4 regions of the Pseudomonas sp. Tof1 genome follow, and region 4 is predicted to be linked to each of the others. Evidence: predicted binding sites of a transcription regulator. Region 4 holds the regulator's gene; each other region holds the start of a gene.
The links. Region 4 encodes FliA, which starts transcription of late flagellar genes. Its sites were predicted from a motif close to CTAAAGTTTNNNNNNNNNNNGCCGNTAA; they were not measured.

Region 1 (5,840 bases), 1.2 Mb from region 4:
CGTACCCGATCATTCATCATGATCAGAGTACAGAGTTTAGTGTTTGTTACCGGAAGTTTCTTGCGCGTTTACAAAAGCTTTACGCGGCGGCGAACAAGGTGTCGTTTATCCGCGCCTGGGCGTCGCTCATGGCCTTGGTGCGCACTTCTTCACCATAGCCCAGACCGTGGGCGCGAACGAACTCGATGTCGGTGATGCCGAGGAAGCCGAACAGTACTTTCAGGTAGTCTTCATGGCCTACACCGGTCGGCAGGCCTACATGCAGGCCACCGGAAGTCGAGACGATCACTACCTTCTTGCCACCGGCCAGGCCTTCAGGGCCGTTTTCGGTGTAGCGGAAGGTCTTGCCGGCCACAGCGATACGGTCGATCCAGGCCTTGAGCTGGGTCGGCACGCTGAAGTTGTACATCGGCGCGGCAATGACGATGGCGTCCGCGGCCAGGAACTCTTCCAGGGTCGAAGCGCTCAGTTCGGCTTCGTGGCGCTGGGCCGCATCGCGCAGTTCGGCAGCAGTGCCGCCGGCAGCCAGGGTCAGGCTGGAGAAGTGGCTGATGGCATCGGCGGCCAGGTCACGGTAGGTCACCACGCTCGAAGGCTCGGCGGCCTGCCAGGCCTTGACCACGCTTTGGCTCAGTTGGCGCGAAGCCGAGTTGTCACCCAGGATGCTGGAATCGATGTGCAAGAGTTTCATGCGGGATCTCCAAGTGAGGATCGCCACTTGGCGATCGAGTTGGAATAATCCTACTTGCGAAGCCAATAAATGATTAGCCGCTCAAAATGCGATAGATTGTCCTACCCATAGAACGACCGGAACTTCACACCATGCAAGACCTCAACGATCTCTACTACTTCGCCAAGGTCGTGGAAGCCGGTGGTTTCGCCGCCGCCGGGCGCCTGCTGGGGATTCCCAAGTCCCGGCTGTCGCGGCGGATCGCCGAACTGGAAGAGCGCCTGGGCGCCCGCCTGCTGCAGCGCACCACCCGACAGTTGAAGCTGACCGCGGTGGGCGAACGTTACCTGCGCCATTGTCAGGCCATGCTGCTGGAGGCGGAGATGGCCGACGAGGCCGTGGCCAGCATGTCCAGCGAACCTCGTGGACGGCTGCGGGTGTCGTGCCCGATCGGCCTGGCCCAGGTGTTCATGCCCCGGGTGATTGCCAGCTTCCTGGCGGCGCACCCGCTGGTGCAACTGGAGGTGGTGATGGTCAACCGTCGGGTCGATCTGGTCACCGAAGGCATCGACGTCGCTCTGCGGGTTCGTGAACATGGCGACGAGGACCCGTCGCTGGTCACGCGGCGACTGCGCCAGGCCCAGACCTTCATGCTCGCCACCCCGGCCTTTCTGCAGCAGCACCCGATCGACAGCGTCGACGACCTGCTGAACGCCCCCGCCCTCGGCGCCCTGGAGGCCGACCGCCAGGTCCATCTCAGCCTGCTGGACGAACGCGGGCAGAAGCGCGAGCTGGCGCTCGAAGCCCGGCTGGGCGTGGACGACTTCATTGTCCGCAAGGCCTGCGCCCTCGCCGGCCTGGGCTTCACCGTGCTGCCCATGCTCTACTGCGAGGAAGAACTGGCCAATGGTACCTTCGTGCGCATCCTGCCCGAATGGTCACTGCCGGGCGGCTGGCTGCAGGCGGTCTACCCGCACCGTCGCGGGCTGCTGCCGGCCGTACGGGCGTGGATCGACCACCTGGCCGAAGCCTTCAGGGAATGTGGAGACAGAGCACTATGAAAGGAGCCAGCATGAACCAGGAGGCCGTCGCGCGCTTCTGCCTCGACCTGCCCGGCGCACGGGAAGACTACAAATGGGGCGGCGTCAGGGTGTTCTCGATCGCCGAGACCAAGATGTTCGCGCTGCTCAACCTGAGTGGCGACACACTGTCGCTCAAGGTTGGCAAGGAACTGTTCCTCGGTTATGTCGACCGCCCCGGAATCCGTCCCGCACCCTATCTGGCGCGGGCTTTCTGGATCAGCATGAACGCGCCCTACCCGCTGGGCGCCGAGGAACTGCAGGAGCTGCTGCGCCGTTCCCACCAACTGGTGGTCGCCAAGCTGCCCAAGCGCAGTCAGGTCGGCCTGCTGCTGTAGCGCTACCCTACAGAAAGGACAGATGCGCCAGGGTGGCGTCGAGAAACAGCCGATCGATCCAGAAAACCTGGTGCAGCAACACGATCAGCCAGAACACCACCTGGAACGACAGCTTGCGGGTTTTGTGCCGGAACGCCTGCTGGGCGATCAGTGCCCCCGGCCAGCCGCCCAGCAGCTCGACGCCATGCAGGACCTTCTCCGGTATGCGCCAGGCGTCATTGCGCGCCTTGCGCTTGTCGTTCCAGTACAGAACGAACGCCAACAGGCTGGCGCTGCCGTAGAGCCACAGCGGCCAACTCGTCCCGCTGCCCAGCCACAGGCGCAGCGCGCCGAAACCGGGCAAGACGCAGAGCAGCAGCCCCAGCAGCACCTTGAGCTTGAGCTGGCGGACCCGGCCCGTGGGCGCTGGCCGGCCATTGCCGGGAGTGTTCGGCTTGCTCATCCCTTGGTCGACCAGTCGACCCAACCGAACTGCCAGGTGGCCAGGATCACCAGGCCGAAGACGATCCGATACCAGGCAAACGCCGCGTAGCTGTGGCTGGCGATGAACTTCAGCAGGCCGCGCACGGCGATCATGGCGAACACGAAGGAAGTGACGAAGCCCACCGCGAACACCGGCAGGTCGGCCATCTGGAACTGATGGCGGAAACCATAACCGGAGTACACCGCGGCGGCGACCATGGTCGGCATGGCCAGGAAGAACGAGAACTCGGTGGCGGTCTTGCGCGACAGGCCGAACAGCAGGCCGCCGATGATGGTCGCACCGGAGCGGGAGGTTCCCGGAATCATCGCCAGGCACTGGGCGAAGCCGACTTTCAGGGCGTCCTGCCAGCGGATCTCATCCACCGTTTCGGCATGCACCGTGTGCTCGCGCCGCTCGGCCCAGAGGATGACCACACCACCCACCACCAGCGCCGAGGCCACGGTGATCGGGTTGAACAGGTAAGTGGCGATCACTTCCTTGAACAACACCCCGAGAATCACCGCCGGCATGAACGCCACCAGCAGGTTGAGGGTGAAACGCTGGGCACTGCGCTCCCTGGGCAGGTCCCGGACCACGGTGAAGACCTTCTGGCGAAACTCCCAGACCACCGCGAGGATCGCGGCCAACTGAATGATGATGTTGAAGGCGATTGCCCGTTCACCGCCAAAACCCAGCAGATCGGCCACGATGATCTGGTGGCCGGTGCTGGAAATCGGCAGGAATTCCGTCAGGCCCTCGACAATCCCCAGTATCAACGCCTGTGCGGCGGTCCAAAAATCCATCATTCCCCCTCAAGGCCCGCTCCCGCAGGCCCTACAAAAATCGAAAAGCGTGATTCGCCATCTCGGCGATCCACTGGCAAGCCTGCTGCGCAGTTCGTCGGCAAACCGTGAAAAATGCCTGAAAAATCAAACAGCAACTCAGGTTTGTCGAGATTGGGCCGAAATCCTATCAGACATGCCTGTTTATCGCTGCCTCGATAGTAGCCATAAGCATAGTGGGCACTGTGGGCTAAACCTGCTGGTATAAGCTGCATGACAGCAGGACAACAAGAAAAAAAGGAACGGTGGTCTTATGAATAGCTTGCGCAGTGTGTCGATCAGCCGACGCTTGTGGCTCATCCTGGTCCTGGCGGTAGCCATGCTGCTGACCCAGGGCCTGCTGATGCTCAAGCAGACCCATGACAACCTTTACCAGGCCAAGGCCCTGAAAACCCAGCACGTGGTCCAGACCGCCAGCGGCATCCTCGCCTACTACCAGGGGCTGGAAACCGCCGGCACCCTCAGCCGCGATGCCGCGCAGAAACAGGCGCTGAGCGTCATACGCGGGCTGCGTTACGACCAGAACGACTATTTCTGGATCAACGACCTGCGCCCGGTCATGGTCATGCACCCGGCCAACCCCAAGCTCGAGGGCCAGGACCTGTCCGGCATCAAGGACCCCGATGGCTATGCGCTGTTCAACGAGATGGTGATTCTGGCCAAGGCCAAGGGCCGCGGCATGATCGATTACCGCTGGCCGAAGCCGGGCGCCAGCGCTCCGGTGCAGAAAACCTCCTATGTGCAGTTGTTCGAGCCCTGGGGCTGGATCATCGGCTCAGGCGTGTACATCGACGATGTGCAGGCCGAGTTCTACGAGCAGGTGCGCAATGCCTCGCTGGTCGGCCTGGCGATTGCCGTGCTGGTGAGCGTGCTGGTCCTGCTGATCGGCCGCAGCATCGTCCATCCGCTGCGGGAAACGGTCCAGGCCATGGCCAACATCGCCAGCGGCGAAAGCGACCTGACCCGCACCCTCGATACCCACGGCCAGGACGAAGTGACCGAACTGGCCCGCCACTTCAACGCCTTCACCAGCAAGCTGCGTGGCGTGGTCAGCCAGTTGCAGGTTTCGGCCAGTGAACTCGGCCAATCCTCCAGCGACCTGGGTAACAGCGCCATCGAATCCCAGACCCGCAGTCAGCAGCAATCGCAGCAGATGGAAATGGTGGCCACGGCGATCAACGAGGTGACCTATGGCGTGCAGGATGTCGCCAAGAACGCCGAACAGGCCGCCAGCGAGGTGCGCGATGCCGAAGGCCAGGCCCGCCAGGGCCAGTTGAACATCGACAACAGCCTGCAGCAGATCGACCAGTTGTCCGCCACCATCGCCCAGGCGGTCGAGGTGATCCGCACCCTGGCGGCGGAAAGCACGCAGATCGGCAGTGTCCTGGAAGTGATCCGCGCCATCGCCGAGCAGACCAACCTGCTCGCCCTCAACGCCGCCATCGAGGCCGCACGGGCCGGTGAACAGGGCCGCGGCTTCGCCGTGGTGGCCGACGAGGTGCGCTTGCTGGCCCAGCGTACGCAGAAATCCACGGCGGAGATCCAGGCGATGATCGAACGTCTGCAGAATCACTCCGAAGCGGCGGTGAAAGTCATCGGCGACAGCAGCCGTGTCTCGCAGCAGACCATCGAACTGGCCGGGCTGGCCGGCGAAAGCCTGAATGCCATCAGCCAGGCGTTGCGCAACCTCAATGGCCTCAATGCCTCGATTGCCAGCGCCACCCTGCAACAGGCCCACGTGGTCGAGGAGATCAACCAGAACGTCACCGAGGCGGCGGGCCTATCCCACACCACTGCCCTGGCGGCCGAACAGTCGAGCACCGACAGCGACCGGCTCAAGGTGCTGAGCGAACAGCTCAACGGGTTGCTGCGCCAGTTCCGTATCTGACCGCAGAGCCTGTTCGCGGATCAGTCCGGCCCCGACAATTTTGCGGCGCACACAAGACCAGTGCTCACCGCGATGCCTTGTGGGGCCGGCGTCCAGGCTTATCCGCGAACAGGTCGCGGGAGAGAAGCGCAATCGCGCTGCGGCCCTCCCTTCTCCCTGCCACTCTGGGTACAATCCGCCCCTTTCCCTTCGATCCAGAGGTCTCCCATGTCCGGGCTTGAACTGTTCGCCGCCGCCCTCGGCGTGATCGCCGTCTGGCTGACGGTCAAACAGAATCCCTGGTGCTGGCCGATCGGCCTGGTCATGGTGCTGCTCTACAGCTGGATATTCTTCGATGTGAAGCTCTACTCGGACATGCTGCTGCAGGTGGTCTACGCCGTGCTGCAGCTCTATGGCTGGTGGCAATGGACCCGCGGCGGCATCGTGCACCAGGGCCGCGAGGTGTCCAGCCTTGGCCCGCAAGCCCTGCTGGGCGGCCTTGCCGTCGGTGCCTTGGGCAGCCTGCTGCTGGGCGCTGCCATGGCCACCTGGACCGACGCCGCACAACCCTGGCTCGATGC
Region 2 (5,840 bases), 3.1 Mb from region 4:
TGACCATCACGTTGAACAGCAACGGCTTGCCCAGTTCATGGACACTGATCATCCGCTTGCCGCCGACCGGCTCGCCATTCCACAGCACGCGGATTTCGTCGCCGATGGCGACATGGTCATAGGTCGGCACGCCGATCTTCACCCCCAGGCGCGCATGCAAGTCATGAACCTGACCATCTTCGATCTTCAGCGGTACGGGGGCCGCCAGGTTGGTCGGCAACTCTTGCAGTTGCAGCTTGAGCAGCACCGATTGCGAACGTACCGAAACGTTCCCGGCCCGGTCGCGAACGCTGTAGCTGATGGCGAACTCGCCGTTGCCCAGTTGCTCGAGGAAGTTTCGCTCGACGGTGAGTTGAACTTTGCCGGTGCCGAGTTCGTCGGCCTGGACCGTATGGGTGGGGCCGGCGTGCTCGCCCCAATGGCTGTATATGACATCTCCCCACTTCATGTCGAAATAGCCCGGGACAATGGCGGTGAGTTGGTTGCCTAGTTCGATCAGTTCGCTATTGGTCAAGCCGTCGAGAGCGGTGGTTGGAAGTATTAGTGCTGCAAGAAGCTCTCCTCCCGCTGGAGTTCGATCGACAATCAATTGGGTAGGGTATGAAAAAGTCGACTCTCCATTGAGTGTGTTTGCAGCGATGTACTGCAGATGGTGTGTGCCTTCTGTAGAAAGTAATTGCTCAGGGAGCAGCAGTGTAATTTTCTCGCCAGCCTGGTATGGCTCCATGGATACTGGGGCTCCCACCAGGTTGCCGTTCCAGACCAATTGACAGGTTTCTTCCGGTTGAAGGTAATTCCACAAGGTGATGTTGACCTCCAGGGGCTGGTTCAGGTCAGCGACCTGCAGCAGGCCGTCCTCAGGGGCGGCCGCTGCAACGACGGGAGCTTGCAGGAACGTGATTGAATTCTGAATCTCCAAGTCCTTCATTAGGATATTCCTTTTATCTGATTGAGTGTTGTCAGGCATTTCCCACGATCAGACGCGTTACAGATTGTTTTGAGAGTTCTGCGCCGATACGTGTGCTTTTGGCAAATAATGCATTCAGGTCTGAAACGCTATCAGTTGGTTATGCGATATAGTGCCAGGTACTCAACGAATATTAAGTCTTGGGTGTTGTCAAGGGTTTTGAATTTTTTGTTTGGTATGTAGTTTTTCTGTAAGTGCCAAGTTTGTTTCTTTGAGGAAATTTCTTACTTATAAAAGAGAACTATTTAATGTTATTGCGGGCAATAAAAAACCCGATGCCTTTCGGTCATCGGGTCTTCTCTATTTTACTTGAAACTATCGGTTGAAACGCTCCACCAGCGAATATTGCGTATGGGCCGTGTGGGTCAGTTCCTCGCTCAGTTGCGCCGAGTTGTGCGCCTGCTCCGAAGTCTGGTCCGCCAGTTGCGCGATGGTGCTGATGTTGCGGCTGATCTCCTCGGCCACCGAGCTCTGCTCCTCGGTCGCGGCGGCGATCTGGGTGGTCATGTCGGTGATATTGGCCACCGCTTCGCTGATCCCCACCAGTGCCTCGTCAGCTTCCAGTACCCGTGCCACGCCTTCCTGGGCCTGGCGATGGCCGGCGTCCATGGTCTGCACGGCGGTGTTGGCGGTCTGTTGCAGCTTGGCGATCAGGGCGTGGATCTGCCCGGTGGATTCGCTGGTGCGTTGCGCCAGTTGGCGCACCTCGTCGGCCACCACCGCGAAACCGCGGCCCATCTCGCCGGCACGGGCCGCTTCGATGGCAGCGTTCAGTGCCAGCAGGTTGGTCTGGTCGGCGATGCCCTTGATCACGTCGACCACGCCGCCGATTTCATCGCTGTCCTTGGCCAGTTGGGTCACGGTACCGCCGGTTTCACCGACCACCACCGACAACCGCTCGATGGCTTCGCGGGTTTCTCCGGCGATATCGCGGCCGCGACTGGTCAGGCGGTTGGCTTCCTGGGTGGCGTCGGCCGTGCGCTGGACGTGGCTGGCGACTTCCTGGGTAGTGGCCGCCATCTGGTTGACGGCGGTCGCCACCTGCTCGGTTTCCTGGCGCTGGCGATCGAGGCCGCTGGAGCTCTTCTGGGCCAGGTCGTCGGACTGCCTGGCCTGGGCGTTGAGGTGCTCGGCGGTGTCCTGCAGGCGGGTCAGGCAGGTTTTCAGACGCGCTTCCTGGCTGAGGATCGACATTTCCAGGCGAGCCTGGGCGCCGCGGCTGTCGGTGTACATCTGGGCGATCAGCGGGTCCGAGGTGGTCTGCTCGGCCAGGCGCAGCAGGCGCTTGAGGCCGCGTTGCTGCCAGCTCAGGCCCAGCAGGCCGAGCGGTACCGAGAGCGCGGCGGCAAGAGCGAAGCCCCAGTGGGAGTTGAGCCACACGCCGATCAGGAAGCTGACCTGGCTGACCAGGATGAAGGGCAGCCAGTCCTGGACGATCGGCAGCCACTTGTCCCGGCGTGGAATCGCCGACTTGCCCTGGTTGATGCGCAGGTACAGCGCTTCGGCCCGGCGGACCTGTTCGGCGGTGGGCTTGACCCGCACCGATTCGTAGCCAACCACCTGGTTGCCTTCGAAGACGGGTGTCACATAGGCGTTGACCCAGTAATGGTCACCGCTCTTGCAGCGATTCTTGACAATGCCCATCCATGGCAGGCCTTGTTTCAGAGTGTTCCACATGTGCTCGAACACCGCCGTCGGAACATCCGGGTGCCGCACCAGGTTGTGCGGGGCGCCGATCAGTTCGTCACGGGAGAACCCACTGATTTCGACGAACGCGTCGTTGCAGTAGGTGATCACGCCTTTGGCATTGGTAGTGGAAATCAACCGTTGCTGAGCGGGAAAGGTGCGTTCACGTTGGGTAATGGGTTGGTTATTCCGCATGGTTTTTCAATCCGCAAGGCTTTGACAGGTTGTCGGCATGACAGGGGAAATATTAAATATATTTTTCAACTTTCATGACCGTTTCACAATTTGGCTCTTGCGTACTCGCACTCGTCCTTGAATACGAGTCGAACACGCTGGAAATTAACGAGTTCAGCCGTTCATCCGGCTTTTCATAGAACGAAAGTACCAGTTGGTACTTTCGTTCTTGTTATCACGGTTGCAACATCGGATAAGTAAAGAATACGAAGTGCACGCTATTAAGCGCGACATGGGCCAGGACGGCTGCGGCCAGGCCCCCATAGCGATAGGCCAGACCATAGCCGATGCCAGCCAGTGTCGCCAGCAGCACCCATTGCCAGCCCGCACCGGCGTGCGCCAGCCCGAAAATCAGCGCAGCCCCCAGTAAGGCCAGGGTTTCGCCCCGTGGAAAGGATTTGAAACAGCGGCTCAGCCCGCCCTGAATATAGCCACGAAACAGGATTTCCTCGACCAGGCTCACCAGCAGCAGGTTGTTCAGCAGCCACCAGCCACCTTGCTCGGGCCATTTCGGCGCCCAGTTGACGATGCCCAACAGGCAGGCGCACCCCAGGGCGAGCAGCGAGGTCATGGCCCAGGCGCTGGTCGCACTGAGCAGCACGCGTCCCGGCGTACGGCGATTGACCAGCCAGGGACAGACCAGCAGCAGCCAGAAGCCGATCAGCGGTTTATCCAGATTGAGGTAGAGGGTGAACGGCACGGCCTCCGGGGTCAGGCGCAGGGCGTTGATCACCCGGCCGTTCTGGAAGCCCGGCAGCCAGTGCAGGGCCAGCGCGACGGCCAGCAGCACGAACAGGCCATGTCCCAGATAACCGGCCACGCGGCTGCAGGTCTGCAGGACGGCCGCGCCGCTGATGAGCAGCAGGGCGAAGGTGAACAGGCTGGGCAGGCCCAACTGGCCGACGCTCAAGGCCAGTGCATAACCCAGGGAAAGCAGGGCCAGATAAGGCCAGGGCAGGACGGACATGCAACTCCTTGTATGTCAGGCGGGCAGGGCGGGTCATGATAACCCGTGCCCCGCCCCTCCTGACCAATGAAAAAACACTGGCCAGGCCAGTGTTTTTCCAAATGTTGCCTTCGCAGTCCTCAGGCGGCGATCAACTGCCGCAGAACGTAATGCAGGATGCCTCCCGACTTGAAGTATTCGACTTCATTGAGCGTGTCGATGCGGCACAGCACTTCGATCTCGCGCGACCGGCCATCTTCACCCTTGATGACCAGCCTGAGGTTCATGCGCGGTTGCAACGGGGCGCCGCCCAGGCCTTCGATACTCAGGGTTTCCTTGCCGGTCAGTTGCAAGGTCTTGCGGTTTTGCCCGGCCGGAAACTGCAGCGGCAGCACACCCATGCCCACCAGGTTGGAACGGTGGATGCGTTCGAAGCTCTCGGCGATCACTGCCTTGACCCCCAGCAGGTTGGTACCCTTGGCCGCCCAGTCGCGGCTGGAGCCGGTGCCGTATTCCTGGCCGGCGATCACCACCAGCGGCGTACCCTCGGCCTGGTAGCGCATGGCGGCATCGTAGATCGCCAGCCTTTCCCCCGAAGGGATATGCAAGGTATTGCCGCCTTCCTCGCCGCCCAGCATCTCGTTGCGAATACGGATGTTGGCGAAGGTGCCACGCATCATCACCTCATGGTTGCCGCGCCGTGAGCCGTAGGAGTTGAAGTCCCGTGGCTCCACGCCCTGATCGCGCAGGTAGCGTCCGGCCGGGCTGTCGACCTTGATGTTGCCGGCGGGGGAGATGTGGTCGGTGGTCACCGAATCCCCCAGCAATGCCAGCACCCGGGCGTCCCGGATGTCCTCGATCAGCGGCAGCGGGCCGTCGATGCCGTCGAAGAACGGCGGGTGCTGGATATAGGTCGAATCGGCCTGCCAGGCATAGGTGGCGGCCTGCGGCACCTCGATGGCCTGCCACTGGGCGTCACCGGCGAACACTTCGGCGTATTCCTTGTGAAACATGTCGGTGTCGACCCGGGCCACGGCATCGGCGATTTCCTTCTGGCTCGGCCAGATATCGCGCAGGTACACCGGCTGGCCATCGCTGCCGGTGCCCAGCGGCTCACGGCTGAGATCGATGCGCACGCTGCCGGCCAGGGCGTAGGCCACCACCAGCGGTGGCGAGGCCAGCCAGTTGGTCTTGACCAGCGGATGCACCCGGCCCTCGAAGTTGCGGTTGCCCGAGAGCACCGAGGCGACGGTCAGGTCCGATTGCTGGATGGCCTTCTCGATCGGGTCCGGCAGCGGCCCGGAGTTGCCGATGCAGGTGGTGCAGCCGTAGCCGACCAGCGCGAAGCCCAGCTCATCGAGGTAGCGGCTCAGGCCGGCGGCCTGGTAGTAGTCGGTCACCACCTTGGAGCCGGGCGCCAGGGAACTCTTGACCCAGGGTTGGCGCTTGAGGCCCTTTTCCACGGCTTTTTTCGCCAGCAACCCGGCGGCCATCATCACGCTGGGGTTGGAGGTGTTGGTGCAGGAGGTGATGGCGGCGATCACCACGGCACCGTCCTTGAGGCGATGGGTCCGGCCTTCGTAGCTGTAGTCCACGCCGCCGACCAGGTCGGCATTGCCGACCGCCACGCCACCACCGCCCTCGCTTTCCAGGCGGCCCTCCTCCTTGCTGGCCGGCTTGAGCTGCAGGCCGATGAAGTCGCTGAAGGCCTGTGCCACCTTGGGCAGCGGTACCCGGTCCTGCGGGCGCTTGGGCCCGGCCAGGCTGGCTTCGACGCTGCCCATGTCCAGTTCCAGGCTGTCGCTGAACAGCGGTTCCTGACCCGGCAGGCGCCACAGCCCCTGGGCCTTGCTGTAGGCCTCCACCAGATCGACGGTAGCGGCGGGGCGGCCGGACAGGCGCAGGTACTCCAGGGTGACCTCGTCGACCGGGAAGAAACCGCAGGTGGCCCCGTATTCCGGGGCCATGTTGGCGATGGTCGCCCGGTCCGCCAGAGGCAGTTCGGCC
Region 3 (5,840 bases), 3.4 Mb from region 4:
CGTTCTTCAGCTTCTTCGCGCTCATCCTGGTGCTGCGCATCCGACCCAAGGCGGTGACCAATCTGCATCAGGTCGAGGATGCGCCGTTGCAGCACGTGGTCATGCCGGAGGCCATGTCGCCCCTCGGCGCGGCGCTCGACCCGCGGGTCGACGAACAGGTGGTGCTGGACCAGATGTGCGACAACCCGGCGGCAGCGCCATCGGTCGCGGATGTCGCGTCCACCGAGCCGGCGGCAGAGGCTGTTGCCGAAGTGGACGAGTCCGACCCTGAGCCGGCGCATAAGTCGAGCAACTGACAGTGTCGATAAAAAAACGGGCCGCCCTTATCAGGTGGCCCGTTTTTTGTGGGTGAAGGCAGCGTCAGACTCAGTAGTCGTCGTCCTTGTCGAAACGCCGTGCTTCACGTTGCAGTTGGTAGACGAAGCGCTCGACCTGGCGTTGTACCAGGCCGCTCATGTTGTGGAAGCGTACGCCGGCGAAGGTGGTGTTGATCCTTTCCTCGAAGTGCAGATGGCGCAGTTCCACCGGAGCGGTCATGGGGCCGAAGGGCAGGGCGGCGATAAAACGCTCGTAGACCTGGCCCAGTTGCAGGCGATCGGAAATATCGCCGTCGAAGCGCAGCTTGCAGCCGCTGGCGGAGATATCCAGCAGTTTGCCGTTGATCGGTGCCTTGAGCTTGTCGCCACCCAGTTCGATGTTGACCAGTGCGGTGAGTTTCAGGGCGGCGCGGAAGGCGTTGCGACGCTGATGGTAGACCACCTCGGCCGGCATCGAGCCACGGTAGCAACCGTTGGTCTCGTCGACGGTCATTGGCTGGGGTTGTTCCCAGGTGATGCGTACACCGTCGTGGAAGCCTTCGACGCGGAACGGTTCACCCGCTGCCAGGAAGCGTTCACCGTCGCGTGGCATCATTTCGTCCAGGGCCAGGGTGCCCGCATCCCGGTCGACATCGATCACGAAACTCTGGAAACGCTGGCTGCGTTCATGGAACGTGATGATCAACGGGTCATGGCTATCCTGCAGCATCCGCAGGTTGGCGGAAATTTCCAGAGGCGTGGTTAGCACCTTCGGTGGCTGCGGAGCATCATCCGCGCTTGGGGCATTGGACACGGTTCATCAATCTCCAGACAAAATACGACTACACGCAAAAGCCAGCATTTTGCCAGCATGTTACGCGCCTTGAACAGAGCGCGCAGCAGTTTGGGTTCAAGCCTGACTCAGCGGGCGTTGCTTCGCAAGCCTCGCCGTCGAGCCGCGGGCATCATAAAGTGCGGGAGGCTCGCCGCCGGTCAGGATCTTCAACTGGTTTGCGGTCGTCGCTTGCTGAACCTGGATGTTGCGCCCATTGAGTTCATTGGCGGCCTGGCAATCGGCCAGGATGCGGGTGAGTTCTTCGCTCTGGCTCAGCAGTTCGCCGCCCACGCTCGACTGTGCCGCCAGTTGTTCCAGGCCGGAGCGGTTGGCGGGCAGGTTGAGACTGGCGAGAATCTGGCTGCGCTTGCGGCCATGCTGTTCCAGCAGAATGATCAGCGCCTGCTTGCGCGCCAGAATATCTTCCAGCTCGACCATGTTGCGACCATGGAGCGCCAGGGACTCGGCGCGCAACAGCTCGAGCAGATCTTGAGCTGGAGCAAAATCTTCGGTGATCAGTTGCAGTAGAGTGGTGTCTTGCATGGCTGGCCTTGGGTTTTAAGCGTCCAAAAGCCTCGCGCCGGCAGGTGCCTAGCGCTGGGCTTCGAAGTTGAGCAGTTTGCTGGCGACGCGGTTGCTGTCGACCTTGTAGCTGCCATCCGCGATCGCCTGTTTCAACTCGGCCACACGGGCGCTGTTGACTACGGGCTGCTGCTGCAGCTTGTCAGTGATCTTTTGCAACTGCTGAGCCTCATTGCTGAGGTGTACCGATTCCCCGCTCTGGCCGACCGCTTCGGTCTGGCTGTTCACCGCCGAGGATTTGCCGCTGCTGTCGGCTTCCTTGTTGGCGCTGGTGCGCGTGCTGCCTGTCAATGACGGGGCGTTATTCAAACGACTGAAATCGATGACCATGATAAAAAACCTCTGGGTATTTGGACGCTTGCCTTGTTTTCGGCCATACCCGGAAAAACTTTAGCCTCATCTGAAAATGAGTCTGCATCTAGGCTGTAGCCCTGTCTGGGCCACAGTTTAGGAAAAGTGGCGGCCTGGCGCCAGTGAATGCGAGGTGGCCTTATCGATCTATAAAGCCACCTCTACCTGGCCGGGGGCGGTGACGCGAGCCTTGATGACCCGCTGCGAATTGAGGTTCTTGATCCGGATCTGCTCGTTCAGGCCGCCGTTGGAGAGGGCTTCGCCCGGCATCTTGACCACCAGGCCGCCGCTCGTTGCGCTGATGACCACCTGATCGCCCTTGCGCACCACTTCCGCCTGTTCCAGGTGGACCAGGGTGACGACCTGGTCCATGACCATTGGTCGGACAAGTTTCTGCCCGATGGCCTGGTCCGGTGACGTCAGGAAGCCCTGGTTGATCAGGCTGATATCCCGCTCGCGCAACGCCACGTCGCCTGGCTCGATGATCCCGGCGCGCTTGAGCGGGCGGGTGGTCACCACCACATCGCGATACAACTTGACCTGGGCCGGGACGAACACGGTCCATGGCGAGCTGCCTTCGCAGCGGATTTTCACCGTGACCCGGCCGATCGGTGTCGCCGGGCTTTCCAGGCTGGCTGTCAATTCCTTGTCGCAGGCGGCCATGCGCAGGCGCGGGTCCAACTGGTTGACCTGGATCTCGTAGCGCCCTTCGGTTTGACTGGTGGCCAGATAGTCTTCTACCGTGAACTCAAGAAAGCCTTGGGTCACGCCGATAAGCTGATCAGGCAGGGTCGCCGATTCCGCAAGAGCAGGGTTGCTCGGGTTCAGGCAGCATAAAACGGACACCACCGCGAGCAATCTGCGGTACTGTGATGTCAGGCGTCGAAAAAATGTCGTTTGTGCTTTCATAACGGTATAAAAAGCAAGGCTCGTGCCGTTTGTTCCTGAGTGGGCGTCGGATGATGAGGCTTTGATCAGAGAGGGCAGTCATGGCTGGTGTGATGGATTCGGTGAACCAGCGTACGCAACTGGTGGGGCAGAATCGCCTTGAGCTGCTGTTGTTCCGTCTCGACGGCCAGCAGCTCTACGGGATCAACGTGTTCAAGGTGCGCGAGGTGCTGCAATGCCCCAAGCTGACCTTGATGCCCAAGTCCAATCCGGTGGTGTGCGGTGTGGCGAACATTCGTGGGGCTACCATCCCGATCCTCGATCTGGCGATGGCCACGGGGGCCGGTGCACTCAAGGATCAGAGTAATCCGTTCGTGATCATTACGGAGTACAACACCAAGACCCAGGGGTTTTTGGTGAAGTCGGTGGAGCGCATCGTCAACATGAACTGGGAAGAGATCCATCCGCCACCCAAGGGGACCGGGCGCGATCACTACCTGACGGCGGTGACGCGCATCGACAACCAGTTGGTGGAAATCATCGATGTGGAGAAGATCCTCGCCGAGGTTTCGCCCATGTCCGAATCGGTTTCCCTGGGCGTGGTGGATGTCGAGACGCAGACCAAGGCGGTGTCCTTGCGGGTGCTCACGGTCGACGATTCGTCGGTGGCGCGCAAGCAGGTCACGCGTTGCCTGCAGACGGTCGGCGTCGAGGTGGTGGCGCTGAACGACGGCCGGCAGGCGCTGGACTATCTGCGCAAGCTGGTCGAGGAGGGCAAGAAGCCGGAGGAGGAATTCCTGATGATGATCTCCGACATTGAAATGCCGGAAATGGACGGCTATACCCTCACTGCTGAGATTCGCAGCGATCCGCGGATGCAAAAGCTGCACATCACTCTGCATACTTCCCTGTCAGGGGTATTCAACCAGGCGATGGTGAAGAAGGTCGGTGCCGATGACTTCCTTGCCAAGTTCCGACCTGATGACCTGGCGGCCCGGGTGGTTGACCGGATCAAGGCTGCAGGATAACAGCCGGGGACCCGTGTCCCCGGCGGTACAGACGATTTAAGAGGCGGCATCATTGTCTACGGGTAATTTGGATTTCGAACAGTTCCGGGTCTTCCTGGAAAAGGCCTGTGGCATTCTGCTCGGTGAAAACAAGCAATATCTGGTTTCCAGCCGTCTCAACAAGCTGATGGAGCAGAATGGCATCAAATCTCTGGGCGAACTGGTCCAGAGGATCCAGAGCCAGCCACGCAGCGGCTTGCGTGAACAGGTGGTGGATGCCATGACGACCAACGAAACCCTGTGGTTTCGTGACACCTATCCGTTTGAGGTGCTCAAGAACAAGGTCTTGCCGGAAGCGATCAAGGCCAGCCCTGGCCAGCGCCTGCGGATCTGGTCGGCTGCTTGTTCATCGGGGCAGGAGCCCTACTCGATCTCGATGTCGATCGACGAGTTCGAACGGACCAACATGGGCCAGTTGAAGGCCGGGGCGCAGATTGTCGCCACCGACCTGTCGAGCCTGATGCTGACCAACTGCAAGACCGGCGAGTACGACAGCCTGGCGATTGGCCGCGGCCTGTCGCCCGAGCGCCTGCAGCGCTACTTCGATGCCAAGGGGCCGGGTCGCTGGGCGGTCAAGGCGCCGATCCGCAACCGGGTCGAGTTCCGCTCGTTCAACCTGCTGGACAGCTATGCCAGCCTGGGCAAGTTCGACATCGTGTTTTGCCGCAACGTGCTGATCTACTTCTCCGCCGAGGTGAAGAAGGACATCCTGATGCGCATCCACGGCAGCCTCAAGCCGGGCGGTTACTTGTTCCTGGGGGCGTCCGAGGCCCTCAACGGCCTGCCGGACCACTACCAGATGGTGCAATGCAGTCCGGGCATCATCTACAAGGCCAAGTAGCCAATCGTTCAATACCCCCGGCGGGAGCTCAAAAGGCTCCCGCTTTTTTTTTGCCGCCAGTCTTGCCGCTTTGCTGGCGCTCGGCGGAAATGCCTTGCCGCTTTTCTGGCATTGCCGGCGGCAGTTATCCGGCAAGGCCTTGATTTACGGGGCTTGAGGAAACTGGCATGAGGCTTGCTATAGCTCTGTCAACGAAAAACCTGTTCCGACGATCAGGTCAACACTCGAAGGTTTCCCGACATGAGCATCAGTTTCGACAAAGCGCTCGGCATCCACGAACAGGCCCTGAGCTTCCGTGCCCAGCGTGCCGAAGTCCTGGCCAACAACATCGCCAACGCCGATACCCCGAACTACAAGGCCCGGGACATGGACTTTTCCTCCGTGCTCGCCGAGCAGAGCGAAAAGGCCAGGAATGGCACCTTCGCGCTCAACACCACCAACAGCCGCCATATCGAAGCCCAGGGGCTGAGCAATGGCGACGCGGCATTGCAGTACCGCACCCCGATGCAGCCGTCGATCGACCAGAACACCGTGGATGCGCAGATCGAGCAATCGAACTACGCCCAGAACGCAGTCGACTTCCAGGCCAGCTTCACCCTGCTCAACAGTAAATTCAAAGGGCTGGTATCGGCCCTGCGTGGAGAGTAAGCCATGTCCCTTGCCAGCGTTTTCAATATTGCCGGTAGCGGCATGAGTGCCCAGACCACTCGGCTGAACACCGTCGCCAGTAACATCGCCAACGCCGAGACCGTCTCGTCGAGCATCGACAAGACCTACCGGGCGCGCCACCCGGTGTTCGCCACCATGTTCCAGAACAGCCAGGCCGGCGGCAGCAATTCGCTGTTCGAGGACCAGAACGCCGCGGGCCAGGGCGTGCAGGTGCTGGGTGTGGTCGAGGACCAGAGCAACCTGGAAGCGCGCTACGAGCCGAACCATCCGGCGGCCGACGCCAAGGGGTATGTCTACTACCCGAACGTCAA
Region 4 (5,840 bases):
GCCAAGGCCCAGGCCCTGGCCGAAGTCCAGCGCCAGCAGGAACTGCTGCCGTCGCCGGCCCGCGCCATGGAAACCAAGGAACTGGGCTGGGACGACGTGACCCCGATCGACATGATCGGCCTGGAAGTGGGCTACCGCCTGATTCCGCTGGTGGATCGCAACCAGGGCGGGCAGTTGCTGGCGCGGATCAAGGGCGTGCGCAAGAAGCTGTCCCAGGACCTGGGCTTTCTGATGCCCACCGTGCATATTCGTGACAACCTCGACCTGGCGCCCAGCGCCTACCGCCTGACCCTGATGGGGGTGATTCTGGCCGAGGCCGAGATCTATCCCGAGCGCGAACTGGCGATCAACCCGGGGCAGGTCTATGGCACGCTCAACGGGATTACCGCCAAGGACCCGGCCTTCGGGCTGGATGCGGTCTGGATCGAGATCAGCCAGCGCGCCCAGGCGCAGTCGCTGGGCTACACCGTGGTCGATGCCAGTACCGTGGTCGCGACCCACCTCAACCAGATTCTGTACAAGCACTCCAGCGAGCTGATCGGTCACGAGGAAGTCCAGCAGCTCATGCAACTGCTGGCCAAGAACTCGCCGAAACTGGCCGAGGAACTGGTGCCGGGGATCATTTCCCTGTCGCACCTGCTCAAGGTGCTGCAGGCGTTGCTCGCCGAACACGTGCCGGTGCGCGATATCCGCACCATTGCCGAAGCGATCGCCAACAATGCCTCCAAGAGTCAAGATACTGCCGCTTTGGTTGCCGCCGTGCGTGTCGGTTTATCCCGCGCAATCGTCCAAAGCATTGTAGGGCTTGACTCCGAGCTGCCTGTGATCACCTTGGAACCCAGGTTGGAACAAATATTGCTCAATAGTCTGCAGAAGGCCGGACAAGGCTCGGAAGAGGGCGTTCTGCTCGAACCGAGCATGGCTGAAAAGCTTCAGCGTTCACTGATTGAGGCCGCCCAGCGTCAAGAGATGCAGGGGCAGCCGGTGATCCTGCTGGTAGCCGGTCCGGTTCGCGCGATGCTTTCGCGGTTCGGACGCCTGGCGGTACCCAGCCTGCATGTGCTGGCTTACCAGGAAATTCCGGACAACAAGCAAGTCACCATCGTTGCGACAGTAGGGCCCAACGGCTGAGGTAGTGGGTTATGCAAGTTAAGCGTTTTTTCGCCGCCGATATGCGTCAGGCCATGAAGCTGGTTCGTGACGAATTGGGCTCGGACGCGGCCATCATCGGCAACCGCCGGATCGCCGGCGGTGTCGAGCTGACGGCTGCGCTCGACTACAAGCTCTCGGCCCTGGCCCCACGGGTTCCGAACATGGAGCTCGAGGACGAGTTGCGCAAGACCCAGTCGCGGATCGTCACCGCCCAGGCCGAACTGAGCCTGCGCAGCGAAGGTGAAAGCGATGCAGGCACCAACCGCCAACTGTTCGCCGGCCTGCCGCTGACCGCGGCGGAGCCGCTGATCGAACCGACCTTCGACGAGCCACGCCGTCCGGCTCCGGCCCCGGCTGCAGCGGCCCCGGCGGTGGACCAGCGGGTTTTCGAGTCGATGCGCTCGGAGCTCAACGGCCTGCGTGAACTGCTGGAAGTCCAGCTCGGCTCGCTGGCCTGGAACCAGTTGCAGGGGCGCCAGCCGGAGCAGGCCAACCTGTGGCGACGCCTGCAGCGCATCGGCCTGTCCGGGCCGCTGTCGCGCGACCTGCTGGCACTGATCACCGACATCCAGGACCCACGCCAGGCCTGGCGCATGCTGCTGGCGCACCTGGCACGCATGATCGTCACGCCCGAGATCGAACCGCTGGAAGAGGGCGGGGTGATCGCCATGGTCGGCCCGGCCGGCATGGGCAAGACCACGACCCTGGCCAAGCTGGCCGCACGCTACGTACTCAAGTACGGCGCACAGAATATCGCGCTGGTAAGCATGGACAGCTTCCGCATTGGCGCCCAGGAGCAGCTCAAGACGCTGGGGCGGATTCTCAATGTCTCCGTGACCCATGTCGACCCCGGCCAGTCCCTGGCACAGGCCCTCGATCCGCTGCTGCGCAAGCGCGTGGTGCTGATCGACACCGCCGGCCTGCAGGCCAGCGACCCGGCCTTGCGCATGCAGCTGGAAAGCCTGGCCGGTCGCGGGATCAAGGCGAAGAACTATCTGGTCCTGGCCACCACCAGCCAGAAGCAGGTGCTCACCGCCGCCTACCATAGCTACAAGCGCTGTGGCCTGGCCGGTTGCATCCTGACCAAACTGGACGAGACGGCAAGCCTCGGCGAAGTGCTGAGCCTGGCCATCAGCCATGAACTGCCGGTGGCCTATCTGACCGATGGCCCGCGGATCCCGGACGATCTGCATCTGCCACGCCGTCACCAGCTGGTGAGCCGGGCGGTGAGTGTGCAGATGCAGGAAGAACCCAGCGAAGAGGCCATGGCCGATATGTTCGCTGACATCTACCACAGCCCCTCCAAACGAGTGGGGTGAGGTAACCATGAAGACGTTGCAACGCATCTACATCGATGGTCTGCCAGGCATTAGTCTCCCTCGGGAGCGCGCAGCCAGTTATGTGGCCTTCCGTCTACGCAAGACAAGGTAAGAAGAGAACATGGGTAGCATGCATCCCGTACAGGTGATTGCGGTGACCGGCGGCAAGGGTGGCGTCGGGAAGACTAACGTGTCAGTGAACTTGTCCCTGGCGCTGGCTGAGCTTGGCCGGCGTGTCATGCTGCTGGATGCCGACCTGGGCCTGGCGAATGTCGACGTTCTGCTGGGGCTGACCCCGAAACGGACCCTGGCCGATGTGATCGAGGGCCGCTGCGAGTTGCGCGATGTGCTGCTGCAGGGGCCTGGCGGGATCCGTATCGTGCCGGCGGCCTCAGGCACCCAGAGCATGGTCAATCTCAATCCGGCCCAGCATGCCGGCCTGATCCAGGCGTTCAGCGATATCGGCGACAATCTCGACGTGCTGGTGATCGACACCGCTGCGGGTATTGGTGACTCGGTGGTCAGTTTTGTCCGCGCGGCCCAGGAAGTGCTCCTGGTGGTCTGCGACGAGCCGACCTCGATCACCGACGCCTACGCGCTGATCAAGCTGCTCAACCGCGACTACGGCATGAATCGTTTCCGGGTGCTGGCCAACATGGCCCAGAGCCCGCAGGAAGGGCGCAACCTGTTCGCCAAGTTGACCAAGGTCACGGACCGCTTCCTTGACGTGGCCCTACAATACGTCGGCGCCGTTCCCTACGACGAATGCGTTCGCAAGGCCGTGCAGAAGCAGCGTGCGGTCTACGAAGCCTTCCCACGTTCGAAATGTGCCCTGGCGTTCAAGGCCATCGCGCAGAAGGTCGACACCTGGCCGTTGCCCGCCAACCCGCGGGGGCACCTGGAGTTCTTCGTCGAACGTCTGGTACTTCAAACGAGTGCGGGACCGGTGCTATGACTGCAAGTGGCTATCGCATGTATTCCAAGTCTTCGCGTGACAGCCAGTATGAATTGATCGAGCGATACGCGCCGCTGGTCAAGCGCATCGCCTATCACCTGCTGGCACGGCTGCCGGCCAGTGTTCAGGTCGAGGACCTGATCCAGGCCGGGATGATCGGCCTGCTCGAGGTTTCGACCAAGTACGACTCGGGCAAGGGCGCGAGTTTCGAGACCTATGCCGGTATCCGCATTCGTGGCGCGATGCTCGACGAGGTGCGCAAGGGCGACTGGGCACCCCGTTCGGTACACCGCAACACCCGCATGGTCAGTGACGCAATCCGCGCAATTGAAGCGAAAACCGGTCGCGACGCTAAAGATCATGAAGTTGCAGCCGAACTCCAGTTGAGTCTCGATGATTATTACGGGATTTTGAATGATACCTTGGGCAGCCGCCTGTTCAGTTTCGACGACCTGTTGCAGGACGGCGAACATGAAGGGTTGCATGAGGATGGCGCGAGTGCTCATCTCGAACCGTCGCGCGATCTGGAGGATGAACGCTTCCAGGCCGCACTGGCGGACGCGATCGCCAATTTGCCGGAGCGTGAGCGGCTGGTGTTGTCGCTGTACTACGACGAGGAGCTGAACCTCAAGGAAATCGGTGAGGTCCTGGGGGTCAGCGAATCACGGGTCAGCCAGTTGCATAGCCAGTGCGCAGCCCGTTTGCGGGGGCGTTTGGGAGAGTGGCGAGCGCGTTGACGGGGCAGTGTGTGGGGACACTGCGAACGAGACCGATGCAGCGTGTGACGGTGTATCGGCGGCTCGGCCGGTTGTGGTTTCCATGCAGTAGGGTACAGAGCCTTGTCGAGTGTTGTGCCGAATTGATTTAACAGCGCGTCCAGGTGCTGAAACGCGTTTAAGACTGCTTGGAGGTCGAATTGAACAAGAACATGAAAATCCTCATTGTTGATGACTTTTCAACGATGCGGCGGATCATCAAGAACCTGTTGCGTGATCTCGGGTTCACCAACACTGTCGAGGCCGATGACGGTACTACCGCCATTCCGGTGCTGAACAGTGGCAGCATCGACTTTCTGGTCACCGACTGGAACATGCCCGGCATGACCGGCATCGATCTGCTGCGCCACGTGCGTGCCGACGAGAAGCTCAAGCACCTGCCGGTCCTGATGGTAACGGCCGAGGCCAAGCGCGAGCAGATCATCGAGGCCGCACAGGCCGGTGTGAACGGCTATGTGGTCAAACCATTCACTGCCCAGGCGTTGAAAGAGAAGATCGAGAAGATCTTCGAACGCATCGGTTGATGAAGTCCGCCACGGGGGCGCTATGGAGCACTACGAATCCTCTCTGGGCGATTTTGAATCGACCCTGAAAAAACATGCTCGTGAGCTGGTCGAAAGCCTTGAAAAAGGCCGCTTCGGCGACGCCGTGCAAATGATCCATGAGCTGAACCAGGCCCGTGACCGCGGCTTGTATCTGGAAGTCGGCAAGCTGACCCGCGAGCTGCACAGTGCGATCGTCAATTTCCAGATCGATCCCACCATGCCGCAAGCCGAGGAAGTCTCGCAGATCACCGATGCCACCGAGCGCCTGTCCTATGTGGTCAGGCTGACCGAGGCTGCGGCCAACCGCACCATGGATCTGGTGGAGAGCGCGACCCCGCGGATCAATGGCCTGAATGACGAGGCCAAGGCGCTGAGCGCCGACTGGGGGCGGTTCATGCGGCGCGAGGTCGGTGCCGAGGAATTCCGTGCGTTGGCCCGCCGGGTCGACAGTTTTCTGACGCGCAGCGAGCAGGAAACCCAGGCGGTTTCGAGCGAGCTCAACGACATCCTGCTGGCCCAGGATTATCAGGATCTGACCGGCCAGGTGATCAAGCGCGTCACGCAGATGGTCACCGAGGTCGAGAGCAACCTGCTCAAGCTGGTGCTGATGGCCAGCCATGTGGATCGCTTTGCCGGCATCGAACATGACCGTGAAGCGATCCTTGCGCAAAAAGATCCACAAAAACAAATGGCAAAGGGTGAAGGTCCGCAGATTCATGCCGATAAACGTGAAGACGTTGTGTCCGGCCAGGACGATGTCGACGATTTGCTTTCCAGCCTTGGATTCTAGGAGCACCCATACACATGAGCTTCGGCGCCGATGAAGAGATCCTTCAGGATTTCCTGGTTGAGGCCGGCGAGATTCTTGAGCAACTGTCCGAACAACTGGTCGAGCTGGAAAGCCGGCCGGACGATGCGGACCTGCTCAATGCCATCTTTCGCGGTTTTCACACTGTAAAAGGGGGCGCCGGCTTCCTTCAGCTCAACGAGCTGGTGGAGTGCTGTCACATCGCCGAGAACGTGTTCGACATCCTGCGCAAGGGTGAGCGTCGCGTCGACGCCGAGCTGATGGACGTGGTCCTGGAAGCGCTCG

Region 1: the regulator FliA is predicted to act here: its motif matches at 3,491-3,518, upstream of ACZ5KU_RS14010 (methyl-accepting chemotaxis protein).
Region 2: the regulator FliA is predicted to act here: its motif matches at 2,878-2,905, upstream of ACZ5KU_RS22185 (methyl-accepting chemotaxis protein).
Region 3: the regulator FliA is predicted to act here: its motif matches at 2,080-2,107, upstream of flgM (flagellar biosynthesis anti-sigma factor FlgM).

What each region holds. Positions count from the first base shown of each region.
Region 1 is NZ_AP024344.1:3,049,266-3,055,105, reverse strand. It holds gene ACZ5KU_RS14035 (FMN-dependent NADH-azoreductase) at 80-691, opposite strand; gene ACZ5KU_RS14030 (LysR substrate-binding domain-containing protein) at 823-1,731, shown strand; gene ACZ5KU_RS14025 (MmcQ/YjbR family DNA-binding protein) at 1,743-2,087, shown strand; gene ACZ5KU_RS14020 (DUF1294 domain-containing protein) at 2,095-2,529, opposite strand; gene ACZ5KU_RS14015 (undecaprenyl-diphosphate phosphatase) at 2,526-3,353, opposite strand; gene ACZ5KU_RS14010 (methyl-accepting chemotaxis protein) at 3,646-5,280, shown strand; gene pnuC (nicotinamide riboside transporter PnuC) at 5,488-5,840, shown strand, end outside.
Region 2 is NZ_AP024344.1:4,973,470-4,979,309, reverse strand. It holds gene ACZ5KU_RS22190 (hypothetical protein) at 1-448, opposite strand, end outside; gene ACZ5KU_RS22185 (methyl-accepting chemotaxis protein) at 1,283-2,848, opposite strand; gene ACZ5KU_RS22180 (CPBP family intramembrane glutamic endopeptidase) at 3,063-3,854, opposite strand; gene acnA (aconitate hydratase AcnA) at 3,974-5,840, opposite strand, start outside.
Region 3 is NZ_AP024344.1:5,471,079-5,476,918, reverse strand. It holds gene ACZ5KU_RS24575 (MFS transporter) at 1-296, shown strand, start outside; gene ACZ5KU_RS24570 (flagellar brake protein) at 367-1,110, opposite strand; gene ACZ5KU_RS24565 (flagella synthesis protein FlgN) at 1,207-1,674, opposite strand; gene flgM (flagellar biosynthesis anti-sigma factor FlgM) at 1,723-2,043, opposite strand; gene flgA (flagellar basal body P-ring formation chaperone FlgA) at 2,212-2,973, opposite strand; gene ACZ5KU_RS24550 (chemotaxis protein CheV) at 3,054-3,980, shown strand; gene cheR (protein-glutamate O-methyltransferase CheR) at 4,033-4,860, shown strand; gene flgB (flagellar basal body rod protein FlgB) at 5,101-5,508, shown strand; gene flgC (flagellar basal body rod protein FlgC) at 5,512-5,840, shown strand, end outside.
Region 4 is NZ_AP024344.1:1,835,770-1,841,609, forward strand. It holds gene flhA (flagellar biosynthesis protein FlhA) at 1-1,131, shown strand, start outside; gene flhF (flagellar biosynthesis protein FlhF) at 1,143-2,471, shown strand; gene fleN (flagellar synthesis regulator FleN) at 2,593-3,426, shown strand; gene fliA (RNA polymerase sigma factor FliA) at 3,423-4,163, shown strand; gene ACZ5KU_RS08535 (chemotaxis response regulator CheY) at 4,355-4,726, shown strand; gene ACZ5KU_RS08540 (protein phosphatase CheZ) at 4,749-5,537, shown strand; gene ACZ5KU_RS08545 (chemotaxis protein CheA) at 5,552-5,840, shown strand, end outside.